Regions from separate parts of the Agrobacterium sp. rho-13.3 genome, predicted to be linked through region 2. Evidence: riboswitches for the same ligand, from Rfam matches in the RefSeq annotation. Region 2 holds a riboswitch; each other region holds the start of a gene.
The links. Region 2 has a riboswitch for cobalamin ahead of metE (5-methyltetrahydropteroyltriglutamate--homocysteine S-methyltransferase). Riboswitches for the same ligand answer to the same signal wherever they lie in the genome.

Region 1 (4,474 bases), 370 kb from region 2:
GGAAACTGGCAACAAATTGTCTCCAACGCCGGGCAATGCGACAAATGCCGTATCGCCATTAAAGAGCAAGGCTCCGTCCTGCGCATAACGTCAAACAATGGTTGGTTTGCTGTTGCGGAGATTGGGAAGGGCGGACAGTCCACGACCTTTAGTGGCATCGGACGATGGAAACCGGGACACGGTGGCAGCTACAGCAGTGCTTCGTTTAATGTCCATTTTACCCTGACCGACGGCCAGCTTTACATGAAGATGAGCGTGCCTATTGAGAACAGGCCGGTTCGTGTCATCAAGGCGATTTTTGATAAGCTGCCATCAACCAATATTAACGATCGGTCATCGATAAAGGCGTAATGCTCGACCTCTGTTCGAATGGGCGCAAGCCCTGCAAGAGTGTGTATTCCATCAGGGTATCACGACTGCGACTGGAGAGGCCGGACTTATATGGCGACGCACCATTTCTCCGCTCACAAGCCAATAACCGGCCATCTTGTCCCAGACTTGCCAAAGTTGTCTCTTAGCAGGCGCTTGTGTCCGCAATGCCTCCCATGTCATGAGGACAATGTTGCGTGGAGACTGACAGATGATGAAAACCCTATTGGCCGGACAGCTATCGAGAAGAATAGCATTTGGAGCGTCCCTGTTCGCATGGGGCACGGCCAATGCGACGCCGGTGCTGGTGGTCGATACGGCAAGTCGTCAGGTTCTTTATCAGGAAGATGCCGGGGTGCCTTGGTATCCGGCGTCGACAACCAAGCTGATGACGGCGCTGGTAGTGTTTGAAGCGCTTCGCGCCGGTCAAGTGACTTTGACCACGCCGGTCACGATGACGCGCAACGCGACGAAACAGGCTTTTCTGGAATCAGGCCTGACCTTCGGGCGCACGATGACGCTCGAAGACGCGCTTTTTGCCACGCTGACCGCCTCGGCCAACGATGTTGCCGTGGCCTTGGCAGAGGCGGTGGCACCCAATGAAGCTGCGTTTATTCAGCGGATGAACGACGCCGCCGCGCGTCTTGGCATGACGGGAACGCATTTTTCCAGCCCCAACGGCCTGTTCAACCGAACAAATTACACGACCGCACGCGACCTTGCGGTCCTTGGAATGGAGATCGAACGGACGTTTCCGGATTACCACCGCTTTTTTCAGGGGTCTGCCGTCACGATTGACGGGAAAGAGATCAAATCCAACAATACATTGCTGACCCGTTTCAGCGGCACGGTTGGCATGAAGACCGGCTTTCTCTGTGCATCGGGCCGAAATTACGTTGGCCTTGCCACCCGCAACGGGAAAAGTGTGATGGTGGTGATGATGGGCGCGACGACAGAGCGGGAACGGGATGAGCGATCTGCACAATATTTGACGCAGGCGTTTGATGGGCAGTTGAATGCCTCTGGCCCAGTGGACGCGGTGCAAAACCGTAGCGACGTTGCGCCACAGGATATGCGTATCCGCCTCTGCACGGACAAAAGCGTGGCTTATGAAGCCGAACGCGAAGCACTCTATCCGATGGGCTTGCCGGGCAAGGAAACGTTTCTGAACGACCAGATTGCAGGGCAGGTCCATGCCATAACCACGTGGCAGAGCGAACATGTGGTCGAAGTGCCAACTCCAACACAACGCCCTTCTAAACCACAATAGGGGCGCGGCCCGGCGGGCTCATGTCGGCGGCTGTGTATGGCGCTCGAAAGGCGCGTCCAAGCCTTTGACTTTTCGTGCATCTCCATGGAGGTTGAAACGGGAATTCCACGGATTGGACAGAGGATGCCATGGCAATAGAGACACCGACGTTGGACGCTTTAAGAGCTGAAGAAGATGCCCTTAAACTTGACCGATTCGACTATGATTTTGCCTGGGGATTGGGCAGCCATCTCAGGGAAAAAGCGGCGTCTTTGAAACTGCCAGTCGCCATCGAAGTCAGGCATGGCGCAGATGTCGTTTTCGCAAGTCTTCTTCCGGGCGCAACCATCGATAATTTTGGCTGGACCAGCCGCAAATGCGCCGTGGTTCATCGCTTCCACCGCAGTTCATTGCGGGTTCGGCTCGAGGCGGAAGCAAAGGGATATGACTTCAACGTCAAGTTCGGACTGCCGGTGAGCAGCTTCGTCGCAAGCGGCGGCGGCTTTCCTCTCGCATTGCGGGGCGGAACGCTGATCGGCTCCGTGGCCGTCAGTGGACTGCCCGATGTCGAGGATCATGCGCTGATCACGGCATCGCTGAAGGAATTGCTCTCGCTTTAAAATGCTGCGCATTTCACAGCTTGGTGCAGGCGGAAGCGATAAGTCATTGTTTTCCGGGGCTGTCCGTTTCACGCCTTGGTGTCGCCACACTTTCCCACAGATGTTTTCGTTTGAATTGTAATAAGTGTTGACGGGAAATTAACCTCGTCTACTATATGTAGTGTTCTAGGTTCCTTCGAGTCGCAAGGCTTGTGAGGCTAAGACGGGAATACGGTGCGTTGGCGCTCATGATGAGCGCTTCAATGCCGTAGCTGCCCCCGCAACTGTAAGCGGCGAGTGTCTGTTCCACTATGTCACTGGGTCATGTTGATCCGGGAAGGCGGGGCGGAGGTTTTGACCCGTGAGCCAGGAGACCTGCCTAGAGCAGTTACATTAACGGGCGGGGTGTCCGGGAGTTGAAGGGTTTGTTGCGGCATAGGGGCCGAACATACCGTGTTCCCGAATGTCCTGCATGAGCTACTTCGGGGTAAATCCATGTCCAGTTTGTTGTCCAGTTTCAGTACCTTGCCCCGAGAGTGGTATACGCCCGCCTGAATGTTGTGCCGCCTTGCGTCAGCAGTGCGGAAACTTTTGAGCATGAAGGATAGCGTCGCCACCTCTTCGGGCGGGTGACGCATCCAGCTTCGCATTCATTCCACGTCCATCAACGCGCATCACGCGGTGCGCGGTCGCCATCGCTTGCCCACTCCCACGAGGACATTATGACCATTACCGTTTACAGCAAACCAGCCTGCGTCCAATGCACAGCCACCACCCGCGCGATGGACCGACAGGGCATCACCTACAACATCGTGGACGTTTCTGCCGACGAAGATGCCTATGCGCTGGTTCAGGGTCTGGGGTATCGTCAGGTTCCGGTCGTCATCGCCGGAGAGCGGCATTGGGCCGGTTTCCGCCCGGATATGATTGGCGCTCTCGCTTCGTGATTTGAGGATGTGATGGGTCTGATGGGTCTGATCGTTTATTATTCCAGCCGGTCTGAAACCACCCATCGCTTTGTTGAAAAACTGGGCGTGCGGGCCTTGCGTCTGCCCTTGTCGGCGGATGAAGCCGCACCCGAAGTCGATAAGCCTTACGTGCTGATTACGCCCACATATGGTGGCGGGGGAATGAAGGGTGCCGTACCCAAGCCGGTCATCCAGTTTCTCAACCACGTTGCCAATCGCAACCTCATTCGCGGCGTCATCGCCGCGGGCAATACGAATTTCGGCGCGGGCTATGCCTCGGCGGGGGATATCGTGTCGCGCAAATGCGCGGTGCCGTTTCTTTATCGCTTCGAGCTTTTAGGCACGCCCGATGATGTCGCCAACGTCAAACATGGACTGGAACGATTTTGGATACGCTGACCACCACCACCGCAAAGGACGAGGGAGCAAAGACCAATGCTTCCACCCGCAGTTCCGTCAACGAGCGGCAGGTGAGCCCCGCCGACGCGACGGTGGATTACCACGCGCTGAACGCCATGCTGAACCTCTATGACGAGCAGGGACATATCCAGTTCGAAAAGGACCGCATGGCGGCGCGGCAATACTTCTTGCAGCATGTGAACCAGAACACGGTGTTCTTTCACAACCTGCGGGAAAAGCTCGATTATCTGGTCAGCGAAGGATATTACGAACAGCAGGTGCTGGATCAATATTCCTTCAACTTCGTGCGCGATCTGTTCGATTACGCCTATGCGAAGAAGTTTCGCTTCCCGACCTTCCTCGGTGCCTTCAAATATTACACCAGCTACACGCTGAAGACCTTTGATGGAAAACGCTATCTGGAGCGGTATGAAGACCGCATCTGCATGGTGGCGTTCGCGCTGGCGCAGGGCAATGAGCAACTGGCGCGGGATCTGGTGGATGAGATCATCGCAGGCCGTTTCCAGCCCGCGACGCCGACCTTCCTCAATGCCGGAAAAAAGCAGCGCGGCGAACTCGTGTCGTGCTTCCTGCTGCGCGTTGAAGACAACATGGAATCCATCTCGCGTGGCATCAATTCTGCCTTGCAGCTTTCCAAGCGCGGCGGCGGTGTGGCGCTGTCTCTCACCAATATTCGTGAGGCCGGTGCGCCGATCAAGCAGATCGAAAACCAGTCTTCGGGCATTATTCCGGTCATGAAGCTGCTGGAAGATTCGTTTTCCTACGCCAACCAGCTGGGTGCGCGACAGGGGGCAGGGGCTGTTTATCTTAACGCTCATCATCCCGATATCATGCGTTTTCTGGATACCAAGCGCGAAAATGCGGATGAA
Region 2 (4,474 bases):
TCCAGAAGAACCGCCACCCGTGAAGGATTGATAGGATGGACGAAACAGCGACAACCGAAACCGTAGCCGCCGCCGAACTGCGCCAGTTCATCGAGCGCATCGAGCGTCTGGAAGAAGAAAAGGCCGCGATTTCGGGCGATATCAAGGACGTGATGGGTGAAGCCAAGGGGCGTGGTTACGACACCAAGGCCATCCGCACCATCATCCGCCTTCGCAAGAAAGATGCCAACGAGCGTATCGAAGAAGAAACGATCTTGCAGACCTACATGGCCGCACTCGGCATGGAGTGAGGTTGAGCCTCATTGATTTTGGACGATGCAACGCCGGGATGTCTCCCGGCGTTTCTTTTTGTGGTGCTACGCCGTTTTGCGTTCCTTCGTCGTCAAATCGCCGTTTCGCTGCGCCTTCGCAGCCTCGACCATGTTCATCAGAGCCGGTTTCACCTCATCCCATTTGCGGGTTTTCAGGCCGCAATCCGGGTTCACCCACAATTGCCGACCATTCAGACGCTGGCGGGCGAGATGGAGTAGGTTTTGCATTTCGGAAATATCCGGCACGCGCGGAGAGTGGATGTCGTAAACGCCGGGGCCGATTTCATTCGGGTAGGCCTGGTCCTTGAACACATCCAGCAATTCCATTTTCGAACGGGATGTTTCGATGGAAATCACGTCCGCATCCATGGCGGTGATGGCATCCATGATGTCGTTGAACTCGGAATAGCACATATGGGTGTGAATCTGGGTCTCGTCGGCCACATCGCTTGCGCAAATGCGGAAGGATTCGACTGCCCAGTCGAGGTAATATTGCCAGTCGGCCTTGCGCAGCGGCAGTCCTTCCCGAAGGGCGGCCTCATCGATCTGGATCATGCCCGCACCGGCCTTTTCGAGATCGATCACTTCGTCGCGAATGGCAAGCGCGATTTGGCGGCACACGGTTTCACGCGGCAGGTCATCGCGCACGAACGACCAGTTGAGGATCGTGACCGGCCCGGTCAACATGCCCTTCATCGGCTTATCGGTCTGCGCCTGCGCGAATTGCCACCAGCTAACTGTCATCGACTGCGGGCGCGAAACATCGCCGTAAATGATCGGCGGGCGCACATAACGCGAGCCATAGCTCTGCACCCATGCGTGTTTGGTGAAGGCGAAGCCGGAAAGCTGTTCGCCGAAATATTGCACCATGTCATTGCGCTCGAACTCGCCGTGAACCAGCACATCAAGTCCGATATCCTCCTGCCAGCGAATGGCGTTAGCCGTCTCTTTTTCCAGAAACGTGCGATATTGGTTGTCACTCAAAGCACCCTTGCCATGGGCAGAGCGTGCCTTGCGCACTTCCGGCGTTTGCGGAAAGGAACCGATGGTCGTTGTCGGAAACAGCGGCAGTTGGAAACGCTGTTCCTGAACGGCCTGTCGTTCTGCAAAGCCGGATTTGCGGTTATGGGTTACGCCCACCAGTTCTCCGAGACGCTTAGCCACAGCGGGATCATTCACGCGGGGCGAGTGGTGCCGTGTATTCTCCAGCAAGCGATCAATGGCGCCTACTTTGCCATCAACGAGGTCACGCAGCGTGGAGATTTCTTCCAGCTTTTGCGTAGCGAAAGACAGCCAAGAGCGAAGCTCATCGTCCAGATCGGTTTCCAGTTCCGCATCAATCGGCACATGCAAAAGCGAGCAGGATGGTGCGATCTGGATGTGCAGCTCCGGGCGCTCAGCATTGATATCGCTGATCGCCCGGGCAAGGTCTGCCAGATCGGCACGCCAAACATTGCGTCCATCGATGATGCCCAGAGACAGCGTCAACCGTGCTGGAATAATCTCCGCAATCGTCTTCCACTCTTCCTTGCCGCGTGTCACGTCGATGTGCAGACCGCTGACGGGTAGGCCGAGTGCTGTTTTGAGGTTTTCACCCAACGGACCGAAATAGGTGGCCAGCATCACGTTCAGTTCAGGGGCCGCCTGAAACAGCGTTGCGTAGCTGGACTTCACCAACTCGCGCTCACCGTCGGAAAGATCAAGCGCAAGGCAGGGCTCGTCGATCTGCACCCAATCGCAGCTAGCGTCGGAAAGCTCCTGCAAAATCCTGGCATAAACCGGCAGCAAGCGGCCTAGCAGATCAAAGGCATCGCTGCCATCCGTGGTCTTGGAGAGTTTGAGGAAGGTGATCGGCCCCAGCAACACCGGACGGGTGTGAATGCCGAGTTCCCTTGCTTCCAGAAACGCGGCAAGTGGTCTGTTTTCAGTGAGAACAAACTGTTGTGCCGCATGAAGTTCCGGCACGAGATAATGGTAATTCGTGTCAAACCATTTGGTCATTTCCAGCGCCGCAACGCCTTCGCCACCATGGTTATGCCCGCAGGCACTGTGCGCTTGGCCGGTGGCACCACGTGCCATAGCGAAATAGGTGTCCAAGTCCACCTTACCGCCGTGCCAGTGATAGCCAGCGGGGATTGCACCCACCATCGTGGCGGTGTCGAGAACGTGGTCGTAGAGGCTGAAATCATTGGAGGGAATGATGTCCAGACCCTTTCGTGCCTGTAGCTGCCAGTTCTTGGCGCGCAGTTGGCGTGCCACATCCAGCAGTGCGGCCTGGTCCGATTTTCCAGTCCAGTAGGCTTCCAGCGCGAATTTCAGTTCGCGGTGTTTTCCGATTCTCGGAAAGCCGAGATTTGCGGTCGTGAGTGTCATGTTCCTTACCCCGAAGGTTGTGGGCAAGGCATGGGCGTACGCTTTTGAAACGGCACACGTATGCCGTTCGCAGAAAGCGGCACACCGGGACACCCCGCCCGTGGACGTTATCTATCGTGGCAGGTCTCCTGGCTCACGGGTCAACACCGTCATCCGTCTTCCCGGGTTGTCGCCCAGTGACATTGTGGATGAAAGCTCGCCGCTTACAGTTGCGGGGGCAGCTACGGCATGGGTGTGAAACACACCTTCACCGCATTCCCTCTTAGCTCTGGATGGTAGTGTCCACAGAACCACGATGGCCGGACAATGGCGCAAAGGTGAGTGGGCGTCAAGTTACATAAAGATATGTTTATGTCTTTGTGTGATTGATTGGGACGTTCAACAAGAACCCTCCGTCATTCCGGCCTTGAGCCGGAATCCAGCAGGCGCGCGTCTGCGGCGCGAAAGAGTCTTTTGCGATCAAGGACTTGATCGCACTGGATCCGGATCAAGTCCGGGATGACGGAAGCGCGCAGTGGTTCTAACTCCGCGTGCCGGCAAGCTTTTCGGAAATATCGTCCGCTTCCTTCTGGGCTTCCTTGTCTGCTGGGTAGAGCGCCAGATACTGCTCCCAAACCTTCAGCGCCAACTCATTGCGCTCGCCGCTTTCGAGGATGTTGGCGAGGCTGGCCAGTGCCGGAAAAAAGCGTGGTTCTTTTTCCAAGGTCGTGTTCAGGTCTGCCATGGCCTTGCGGGTGTCGCCATCGGCGTAATGCACCAAAGCGCGGCGATACCAGGCTTGGGCGTAGTTCGGTTTCAGCAGAATGGCTTGATCAAGGAAATCGTAAGCGGCGGCTTTCCGCTTTTCTCCGGATGCTTCTTCAGACCATTTCATCAGAAGGTTGATGGTGGCGCTGCCGGAATCGTTCCACTCGCCGACAATCTCGTTGGCCAGAACGCGGGCTTTTTGGGAATCACGCTCTTTTCTCAGACTGGAAAAAAGGCTGCTGACCGAATCTTCGGATAGGCCTTGCGGTGCTGCTGTCTGGCTTGCCGAATCGGCTGCCTGTGCAGGGACAAGGAGAGCGGCGGACAGCGTGCTGAAAGCAGCGGAGCCGAGCGATGCAATAAGAAGAGCGTGAAAACAGAATTGGCGCATGCGGTTAGGATAATCCGCCTGCGCCAATTATGAAATCAAATTTTGTAGTCTATCAACAATGTGATCCGTCTTTGACAGACGAACGACCCGCACGCGGATCAGCCCTGACGAGCCTTGAAGCGTGGGTTCATCTTGTTGATGATGTATACGCGGCCCTTGCGGCGAACCAGACGGTTATCGCGGTGACGAGCCTTAAGCGCTTTAAGCGAATTCTTGATCTTCATTTTTCTGGTCCGCAGTTTGGCGTGACGCTTCTTGCCACGCGTATCTAAACAATCAAAAACGCGCAACAGGGGCGCGCTTTTTTCGGTTGGCTGGCAAATACCCTGTCAGTCTTTGCCTGTCAACACGCTATCCATCAATTTGGCTGGAAACACCCGGCTTTCCGGCATTTATCAGTTGCGTAACATGGCCCATCTTGCGGCCCGCACGCGCTTCCGTCTTGCCATAAAGATGCACGAGGCAGTCTTTTTTTGCCAGCCATTGTGGCACGTCGTTGATGTCGTCACCGATCAAATTTGTCATCACACAATCCGAATGGCGCTGCGTGCTGCCATGGGCAAGCCCTGCGACAGCACGAATATGCTGCTCAAACTGTGAGATCACGCAGGCGGCTTCCGTCCAGTGGCCGGTATTGTGCACACGCGGTGCC
Region 3 (4,474 bases), 220 kb from region 2:
CAGAATGGCAACGCCAACCGCGCCGGTAGACGCACCGGCAGAAATGCCGAGAATATAAGGATCGGCCAGCGGATTGCGCAAAAGTGACTGAAGGACGACACCGGAGACCGCTAACGATGCACCACAACACGCCGCGACCACCGCCCGGCTGAGGCGGTAATTCCAGACAATACCTTCATCGATCGCATCAAGCGAATAAGTCGCGTGAAACAGACGGTTCGCGACCGTCTTGGCGACCACATCCATGGGAATGGACGTCTCGCCAACTGCTGCGCCTAGCCAGAGCGCGAAAAGCAAACACCCGGCCGCCAGCAAAGCGGCACGGGTGAAGGTGAAACATGCGCCCATGCTCAGTTTGAGAGCCCGAGCTTAACGACTGCATCAGCCAGCACTTCAATGCCTTCGATGGTGCGGATCGTTGGGTTCATGGCCTGTGCATCCATCACAACGACATGGTCGTTTTTGACCGCAGGCATAAGGTTCGTCACCGGGTCTTCCTTCAAGAACTTCTGCTTCACGGCAGCGTCATCGGCAGGAAAGCGGCGGCGATCCATTTTACCGGCAACGATGATGGCGGGTTCGGATTTGGCAATGGTTTCCCAGCCAACCGTTGGCCATTCCTCTTCGCTGTCGATGACATTCTTGATGCCGAGCGCGGACATGATGTACCCGGGTGCGCCGTTCTTGCCTGCAACATAAGGGTCGATATCCAACTCTGCGCTGGAGAACCAGAACACCGCAGAAAGCTTGCCCTCCGCAGAGGCGATTTTCTTGCGCGCCGCGTCTTCACGCGCCTTCAGATCGGCAACCAGCTTTTCGCCCTTGTCCTGAACGTTGAAGATCTGCGCCAGTTCGGTGACTTCCTGATAGATCAGATCCATCGTGAACACGGAATGGCGCACGCCGTCTCCACCGGCACTGTTGTCTTTACCGACGCAATCGGCAGGTGATGTGTAGACGGGGATTTTCAATTCTTCGAACTGCTGCGGCTTGGCGACGATACCTTCAGGGCCGACATGCCACTGGAACTGCGCCGTGACGAGATCAGGCTTCTTGGCCAGAACACTTTCGAAGCTCGGATCATTATCGGCCAGACGCTCAACCTTGGCATTGGCTTCTTCATAACCCTTGATGACCGGGCCGATCCACACCGCCGTGCCGACGACCTTGTCCGCGAGACCCAGCAAATAAAGAATTTCCGTGGTGCTCTGGCCGATGGATACGGTGCGCAGCGGCGCATGAGTGAAGGTTACATCACGACCGCAATTGTTGAGCATCAAGGGATATTTTGTCTCGGCCGCATAGGCGGGTGGCATGGCAGTACCGAATGCAGCAACCGCAAAAGTCGCAGCGCAGATCGTGTGTCTGAAATTGAATGTCATTTCCGATTGGTCCCCGAAATCGTCAGCGGCCTCTCCACAGGAAAAGCCTTATTTGCACATGTGTGGAGGCTCACTCCAAAAAGGCATGGTCTGAAACGATCCGAAACGGGATATTTGCAGATGGAATAAGGCGCGTTGCGGCGCGAGATACAATCATGACGTCTCCTGCTCCGGGCATCCCCGCCCGTGACATTGGAATGAACTTTCAACGGCAGGTCTCCTGGCTCACGGATTTTCGTTTTCACCCGCCTTCCCGCGACATCGATCCGCAGTGGCTTGACGCTTTTCAAAGCGCCAGTGGGTTAGACAATCCGTCTACAGTTGCGGGGGCAGCCACGGCATTGAACCCAAAAAGGTTCGCACCGCATTCCCTATTATTCCTCACGATCACTCGCTCGAAACCGTCGCAAGCAGATAGACCTATTCCAAACCTCCCGTCAAGCATCCATCTTGTAATGTTATTACATATTCATAGCAAGGCGTACTGCCAACAAAAATCCCAAACAAATCAGTATCTTCTTACACCGAGGCCGGAAAGGTTGCCCTTCCCGGCCTCGAATGTCAGTTTATGTGGATGAAAATCAGGGCAGCGTGTAGGCGATCACATAATCGCCAGCTTTGGTGCCAACCGAGCCGTGTCCACCCGCAACGATGACAACATATTGTTTGCCGTCATCCATTGCATAGGTCATCGGCGTCGCCTGCCCGCCCGCCGGAAGGCGGGCTTCCCAGAGCTGTTTGCCGGATGTCAGATTGTAGGCACGCACGTAATTGTCAACAGCCGCACCGAGGAACGCCACGCCACCCTTGGTAATCATCGGGCCACCAATGCCAGGCACACCAACCTTGAAGGGCAGCGGCAGCGGCGTCATGTCATAGACAGTGCCGTTTTTGTGCTTGTAGGCCACATCACCGGTGCGCAGATCGGCCCCTGCAACGTAACCCCAAGGCGGGGCCTGGCAGGGAACGCCGAGCGGACCCAGAAACGGACCCATGAGGACACCGTAAGGCGCACCATCATTGCGGTTCAGGCCCTGCTCACTGCCCTTTTCATCCTGTCCTCTCGGTGGAATCTGGTCACGCGGCACGAGCTGTGAAGTAAAGGCGAGATAGGTCGGCATACCGAACATCACCTGACGCTCAGGATCAACCGCGACACTGCCCCAGTTGAATGTGCCGAAATTGCCGGGATAGATCAGCGATCCGTTCAAGGACGGAGGTGTGTAACGTCCCTTATAATTCAACTGGTGAAACCGGATGCGGCACGCCAGTTGGTCGAACATGGAGACGCCCCACATGTTCTTTTCCACCAGCGGATCAGGCTTGAACGACAGTGCCGAGGTGGGCTGGGTGGGTGCAGAAAAATCCTCGGGGATCGCACCGCCCGGGGCCGGTTCTTCCGTCACGGCGAGGAGCGGTTCGCCGCTGCGCCGGTCCAGAACATAAATGTCGCCCTGCTTGGTGGGGCCGACGAGAGCGGGAACCGTCTGGCCATCCTTTTTGGTAATGTCCAGCAACACTGGCTGAGCGGGAACATCCATATCCCACAGATCATGATGCACGGTCTGGCGCACCCAACGATCCTGCCCGGTGTTTATGTCCAGGGCGACGATGGATGATGAATATTTCTCGACATTTTCGCTGCGGCCCATGCCGAGTTGGTCGGGAACCTGATTTCCAAGCGGAATATAGACCAGCCCAAGCGCCTCATCGACGCTGAACACCGACCAGCTGTTGGGGGAGTTGGTCGTATAGGTCTGACCCGATGCAAGCGGTTGGGTCTGCGTCGGGTTTCCCGAATCCCAGTTCCAGATCAAAGCACCCGAATTGACGTCAAATGCACGGATGACACCAGACTGCTCCTGCGTCGAGTAGTTGTCGTTGACGGCACCACCGATGATGATCTTGTTGCCGGCAATGGCAGGCGGCGATGTGGAGTAATAATAGCCCGCAGGATTGTATTTCATGCCGGTTTCGAGGTGCAGAGTGCCTTGGTCTGCAAAGGATGTGCAGACCTGTCCGGTTGCCGCATCCAGCGCTATTAAACGCGCGTCGGATGTCGGCAGGTACACACGCTCAGCGCAGAGTGAACCAGCCTGTGCGGCGGCATCGGCGTAATAGGTCACACCACGGCAGGTCTGATGCTGGCGGTCCGGGTTCATGCCGGAGTTGGCATCATATTTCCACTTTTCCTTGCCGGTCGCGGCATCAACGGCAATGGCCCAATTGTGCGGGGTGCAGAGATAAAGCGAGTTGCCGACTTTTAAGGGCGTCACCTGATAGGTCGTTTCGCCCACATCATTGGGCAGTTTCACATCGCCGGTGCGGTAGCGCCAAGCCTCTTTCAGCTGACCCACATTGTCCGCATTGATCTGCGTCAGCGGCGAATAGCGCTGGCCGTAGGATGTGCGCCCATATTGATGCCATTCACCATCCGGCACGTCATTTCCGTAAGAGGGAGATGCGGAAACAATTTCGCTTGAAAGATCGCCTTGCAGATCATGCGGGTCTTGCGTCATCGCAAAGGCCGCAGCGCCGACGGAGACCAGAACCGCTGTCAGCAACGGCACGGCATTGGCGCCGTAAGAAATGCCAGTTGGGCTGGTGAAACCAAGTGGCTTTCTGATCCATGGCATCAAAAGCCACATGCCAATCAGGATAATGAAACCGCCGCGCGGTCCAAGTTGCCACCAGTCGAAACCGACTTCCCACAATGCCCAGATGAGCGTTGCAAGCACGAAAGCGGCATAAAAATGCAATGCCGCTTTGTTTCTCTGAAAAAGAAGAACAGCGGTGACCACAAATGCGATCCCTGCCAATGCATAATAAAAGCTTCCGCCCAGCATGACGAGCTGAGAGCCGAAGCCAAAAATTGCCAGTCCAATAAGCGTCAGGATAACCGCAGTTGATGTCACTGCCATGAAAAGCCCCCGGTGGTTTTCAGCCGGGGAAACACTATCAGGCCATAAAGGTTCCCGAAAAAATCACGTTTTCGCCATTTTGTGGAAATCGTTGAAGGCGTTTTTGATATCTTCGCGATTTTTCGAAGACGCAATAAGCGCCGCAAGCAGTATCCTGGCCTGTCCGGCACG
Region 4 (4,474 bases), 1.2 Mb from region 2:
CAACAGCAAGGTGCGCCTCGTCGGCCCGCAGTTCATGCCCAAGGAAACAAGCCGCATCGACCTGCAAAACCCGGCCTTGAAGGGCGCTCAGCCGCAGCAGCAGTGAGGCGCGTTGCGCAAAGGGGGGGGGCGTTGGTTTTGCGGTGACGCATATGCAAAGGCAAAAACCCACAAGAATACAATAAACGACAGCGGGTGGGGCTTCCCCCCCCCTCTGTCCTGCCGGACATCTCCCCCACAAGGAGGGAGATTGGCAAGACGCAAACTCCGCATTCTTTCCATAGCGTTTAAGATGGGCGAGACATCGCCACGATTCGATCTCCCCACCTGTGGGGGAGATGTGCGGCAGGACAGAGGGGGGTGAGCCACACCCGCTGCGGTGTAATTGGCTATGTGAAAGACCCCGGTACGTTAAACGTCAGAAACTTCCCTCACCGCGCACCCCACCGATCCCGAAACAGCAACTCCTCCAATGGCAGTCTCTGCCGCCACCCCTTGACCGCCAGTTCCGGCTCACCATACAGCACATCCACCCGGCCAAGACACAGCCACGCAACAATCTCGACATGCGCCGGAATCCCGAGAATTTCGCGGATATCGGCATCGTGGAAAATGCTGACCCAACCCACACCCACGCCTTCGGCCCTTGCGGCAAGCCAGAGGTTCTGGATGGCGCAGACGGTGGAATAGACGTCCATGCGCGGATTGTGCGTGCGCCCCAGCACCACATCACCGCCGCGTGTTGGATCGCAGGTGACGCAGATCGAGAGCGGTGCTTTGCGAATACCCTCCAGCTTCAGGCTGCTGTAAAGCGCCTGCTGCTCTTCAGCAAACATCAGCTTGGCTTCTGCATTGGCGCGGGAAAATGCCTCCCACGCGCTTTGCTTGGTGGCCTCATCCGTTATCAGCGTGAAATTCCATGGCTGCATGAAGCCGACCGAGGGTGCAGAATGGGCCGCCTTCAGCAGCTTCGTCACCAGTTCGTCCGGCAGCGGCTCGGCCAGAAACTGGTCGCGCACGTCGCGGCGTGTTTCGATGGCGCGGTAGACCGCTGCTTTGTCATCGCTGGAAAATTCACCCGCTGGCGAGAGCGCGTGTTGAAACTCATCAGGTCGCATCGTTTATCCCCAACAATGCAAAAGCCGGGCACAAAGCACCCTGCTTTCAAACAACCTGCCGCCGTCCGTGCGGTTGGTCTATCGTATCAGGCCGGTCTTCTGACTTGGCTTCATCCACGCGCTGCCGCCTTCCCGATGTCACTCAGTGGCTTATGGCCACTCCGTGGCCCTTGGCAACCCGCATCCACCTTACAGCGCTGGGCACGTTGCGGATTTTCACCGCATTCCCGATTCTCCCGCTTAAGCGCGGGCACCTGATATTGGCGTTATGCGCAGGTGTTCCGCAGGACGCAAGAAAATCCGCGTGGTCGCAAAGTTTTTCATTTCACCACCGCGCCGGAACCCGGTGCCATCCTACCGCATTCTCTCTGCAAATGGAGGACTAGTCATGGAAGCCTACACCGAACTTCGCCAGCAAATCGGACAGGATCTCGACACGCTCAACCGCAAGGAAAGCCCGAAATCCATTTTCGAGATTGCGGAAGATTATCTTCTCGGCAACCCGACGCTGAAGCGGAACATTGTGGAAGACATTATCAAGGAAGAAGCCGATAAGCGGAACATTGAAATCCATTGACCGCACTCAGATATTGAATGCCGGGGAATTGATGCGGGTGAAACCATCACTGTGAGTGCCATTGTCATAATCGCCATCTTGATCGTTGCGGTGATCGTCGCCAGCCTTGTGCTTGCCTCGCGCCACCGTGACAGGATCATCATCAAGATTGCCTCCACTGCCCTTCCCAAAGACAATGACGCAACGCCGCTCGACCGGCACTGGGCGGATATCCAAGCCGATCATTCGCAGCCCAACGCGCTGTCTCTGGTGCAATCCAATCTGGGTGCCTTCGCCGCAAGGGTCGGCTCCGCACGCGCCGCAGGGCGCAGCCTTGATCTGATGTATTACATGTGGAATGCCGATCTCACCGGCCAATTGGTGATGCGTGAAGTCATCGCCGCGGCAGATCGCGGCGTAAGGGTTCGCCTGCTTCTGGACGATCTTGGCGTTTCCATCTCGGACCGGGCTTTCCACGCCATCGACAGCCACCGCAACATCGAATTGCGCCTGTTCAACCCCACCAAGGCGCGGGAAAACGTCTTCCGGCGCGGGCTGGAAATGCTGGTGCGGTTCCGCAGCGTCAATCGGCGTATGCACAACAAGGCGTGGATTGCCGATGGCCGGGTGCTGATCGTCGGTGGTCGCAATATCGGCGATGCCTATTTCGATGCCGCTGATCTGGCAAATTTCCGAGATATGGACATCATCGCACACGGCGCGTGCGTGGCAGATGCGGAAGAGATTTTCGATGATTACTGGAACAGCGCCGTGGCCGTTCCGGTGCGTTCGCTTCTGGCACGCCGCCCCAACAAACTCGCCAAGCTTCGCCGCAAGATGGACATTCTGGCTTCCAGCGATGCCGCCCGGCCCTATCTGGCGCAGGTGGAAAGCCAGCACCACTCCGGCAATTTCCTGATGTCGGACAAGCTGCATTGGGTGGGCAGCGCGCAGGTTGTCGCCGACCCGCCCGAAAAGGCGGCGGGCCGACGGCGTAGCGGCCATAACTTCCTGATGGAAACCCTGCTGCCCATCATGGCGGAAACCACCAGAGAACTGCGCATTACGTCACCCTATTTCATTCCCGGCCTAAAGGGTGTCGAAACCCTGTCCCGATTGTCGGCAGATGGCATTGCCGTTTCGGTGCTGACCAACTCGCTCGCCGCAACGGATGTCGCTGCCGTTCACGCTGGCTATTCGCGTTATCGCAGACCCCTGTTGATGAACGGCGTAAAGCTGCATGAACTCCGGTCACAGGCAGATGACAACAACAAGGGTTTCACCCTGCGCGGTTCGGGCCAAGCCAGCCTGCACACCAAGGCTTTCACGCGCGATGAAGAAATAGGCTTCATCGGCTCGCTCAACTTCGATCCCCGCTCCATGTCCTTGAACACCGAAATGGGCGTGCTGTTTTCATCGCCCGGATTGGTAAAGGCCATGGACGAGATTTTCGCGGAAGAAACCACCCGAGAAATGAGTTTTGAGATAACACTCAACGCGCGGAAAAATCTGGTCTGGACGGGTTTGGTCGGTGGCCAGCCGAGGCATTATGCGCGTGAACCTTATGCCAGCCTCAGCCGCCGCGCACTGGCCGTCATCATGGGCATATTGCCGTTGGAATCGCAGCTCTGAAAGAAACGGCGGATGGAATTTTTTCTTTTCCGTCATGCCGGGCTTGACCCGGTATCCAGCAGCGCCACGTCTGTGGCGCAAAGAGTCTTTTGCGATCAAGGACTTGATCGCACCGGATCCCGGATCAAATCCGGGATGACGACGGATGAGTATCCCATCCGCCGCCCGCATTCTCAGCCGTTTTAAGCGGCCGCTTTTTGATTGCTCAATTTCGCAGACTTGATCTGCACCAGCGTATCCAGGTTCTGGTTCACGCGGCAGTAGAACTCTTCTTCGATGAACGGACGCAGCATGAAGTCGTTGCCGCCAGCCTTGAGGAAGCGCGCAGACAGCAGCCGGTTCGTGGAAGACGAAACGCCGATGATGCGCAATTCGTGAGAGCCGCGCATGGTGCGAATGCGGCGCGTCAGCTCAAAACCATCGATATCGGGCATGTTGTAGTCGGTGACGACCAGACCGATATCCGGGTTGTTCTTCAAAATTTCCAGCGCTTTCGCACCGCTTTCGGCAAGGCTGACACGGAAATTGTAACGCTTCAGGCGGCTGGACAGCAGCGCCCGCGCTGTCGGGCTGTCGTCCACGATCAGCACATGGTGGCGATGGTTGGTGAGGAAGCGGCAGACCGATTCCGTCAGCATATCCACGGCAAAGACATTGTCCTTGAGAATATAATCGACCACTTCCTTGGTGATCAGCTTCTCGCGTGTGTCTTCGTGGAACGTGCTGGTAAATACGATGGTCGGAATGGAAAGATCGATCAGATATTCAAGCGCCTCGCCATTTTCCGCACCGGGAAGGTTGATGTTGGAAATGGCAAGTGTGACGGGTTCGGAAGAACGCTCGTAGCATTCCTGCAATTCTTCAAAGCTGCGGCACACTTCAACGCTCAGGCCGAGCAACTCTTTCAGACGCGCACCGATCATCTGGGTGAAGACATTGGAATCTTCTGCGAGCAATATGCGAGTGTCATGAAATGGCACGCCGGAGTACTGCATGCCCGTAATTCCCAGAAAATTCATAGTGCCCCCAAAGCAGCTTCAATCTTTGGAACGCACTATAAACAGGGCTATTTTCAGAATAATTAATCGCCAAAACCACTTCTGAAACTATGGTTACTTAAAAGCAAAAGCATATCACCCGATGGTCAGTGAGACGCATCCAAAATCGG

Region 1: linked by a shared signal. The riboswitch ahead of nrdH (glutaredoxin-like protein NrdH) and the one ahead of metE (5-methyltetrahydropteroyltriglutamate--homocysteine S-methyltransferase) in region 2 are both predicted to bind cobalamin.
Region 3: linked by a shared signal. The riboswitch ahead of RMR16_RS11830 (ABC transporter substrate-binding protein) and the one ahead of metE (5-methyltetrahydropteroyltriglutamate--homocysteine S-methyltransferase) in region 2 are both predicted to bind cobalamin.
Region 4: linked by a shared signal. The riboswitch ahead of bluB (5,6-dimethylbenzimidazole synthase) and the one ahead of metE (5-methyltetrahydropteroyltriglutamate--homocysteine S-methyltransferase) in region 2 are both predicted to bind cobalamin.

Annotation. Positions count from the first base shown of each region.
Region 1 covers NZ_CP192774.1:1,802,940-1,807,413, reverse strand. Annotated here, with positions in the region: gene RMR16_RS09045 (hypothetical protein) at 1-351, shown strand, start outside; gene RMR16_RS09040 (D-alanyl-D-alanine carboxypeptidase family protein) at 581-1,639, shown strand; gene RMR16_RS09035 (heme-degrading domain-containing protein) at 1,768-2,238, shown strand; cobalamin riboswitch at 2,389-2,614, shown strand; gene nrdH (glutaredoxin-like protein NrdH) at 2,940-3,164, shown strand; gene nrdI (class Ib ribonucleoside-diphosphate reductase assembly flavoprotein NrdI) at 3,186-3,584, shown strand; gene nrdE (class 1b ribonucleoside-diphosphate reductase subunit alpha) at 3,701-4,474, shown strand, end outside.
Region 2 covers NZ_CP192774.1:2,177,443-2,181,916, reverse strand. Annotated here, with positions in the region: gene RMR16_RS10870 (DUF2312 domain-containing protein) at 36-290, shown strand; gene metE (5-methyltetrahydropteroyltriglutamate--homocysteine S-methyltransferase) at 357-2,684, opposite strand; cobalamin riboswitch at 2,786-2,994, opposite strand; gene RMR16_RS10860 (hypothetical protein) at 3,205-3,822, opposite strand; gene ykgO (type B 50S ribosomal protein L36) at 3,921-4,046, opposite strand; gene RMR16_RS10850 (5-(carboxyamino)imidazole ribonucleotide synthase) at 4,174-4,474, opposite strand, start outside.
Region 3 covers NZ_CP192774.1:2,396,036-2,400,509, forward strand. Annotated here, with positions in the region: gene RMR16_RS11825 (FecCD family ABC transporter permease) at 1-348, opposite strand, end outside; partial or broken gene RMR16_RS11830 (ABC transporter substrate-binding protein) at 351-1,301, opposite strand; cobalamin riboswitch at 1,576-1,803, opposite strand; gene RMR16_RS11835 (glucose/quinate/shikimate family membrane-bound PQQ-dependent dehydrogenase) at 1,964-4,303, opposite strand; gene RMR16_RS11840 (asparaginase) at 4,367-4,474, opposite strand, start outside.
Region 4 covers NZ_CP192774.1:985,185-989,658, reverse strand. Annotated here, with positions in the region: gene RMR16_RS04980 (DUF2865 domain-containing protein) at 1-106, shown strand, start outside; gene bluB (5,6-dimethylbenzimidazole synthase) at 432-1,118, opposite strand; cobalamin riboswitch at 1,191-1,391, opposite strand; gene RMR16_RS04970 (hypothetical protein) at 1,423-1,695, shown strand; gene RMR16_RS04965 (phospholipase D family protein) at 1,747-3,306, shown strand; gene RMR16_RS04960 (response regulator) at 3,489-4,325, opposite strand; gene RMR16_RS04955 (response regulator) at 4,451-4,474, opposite strand, start outside.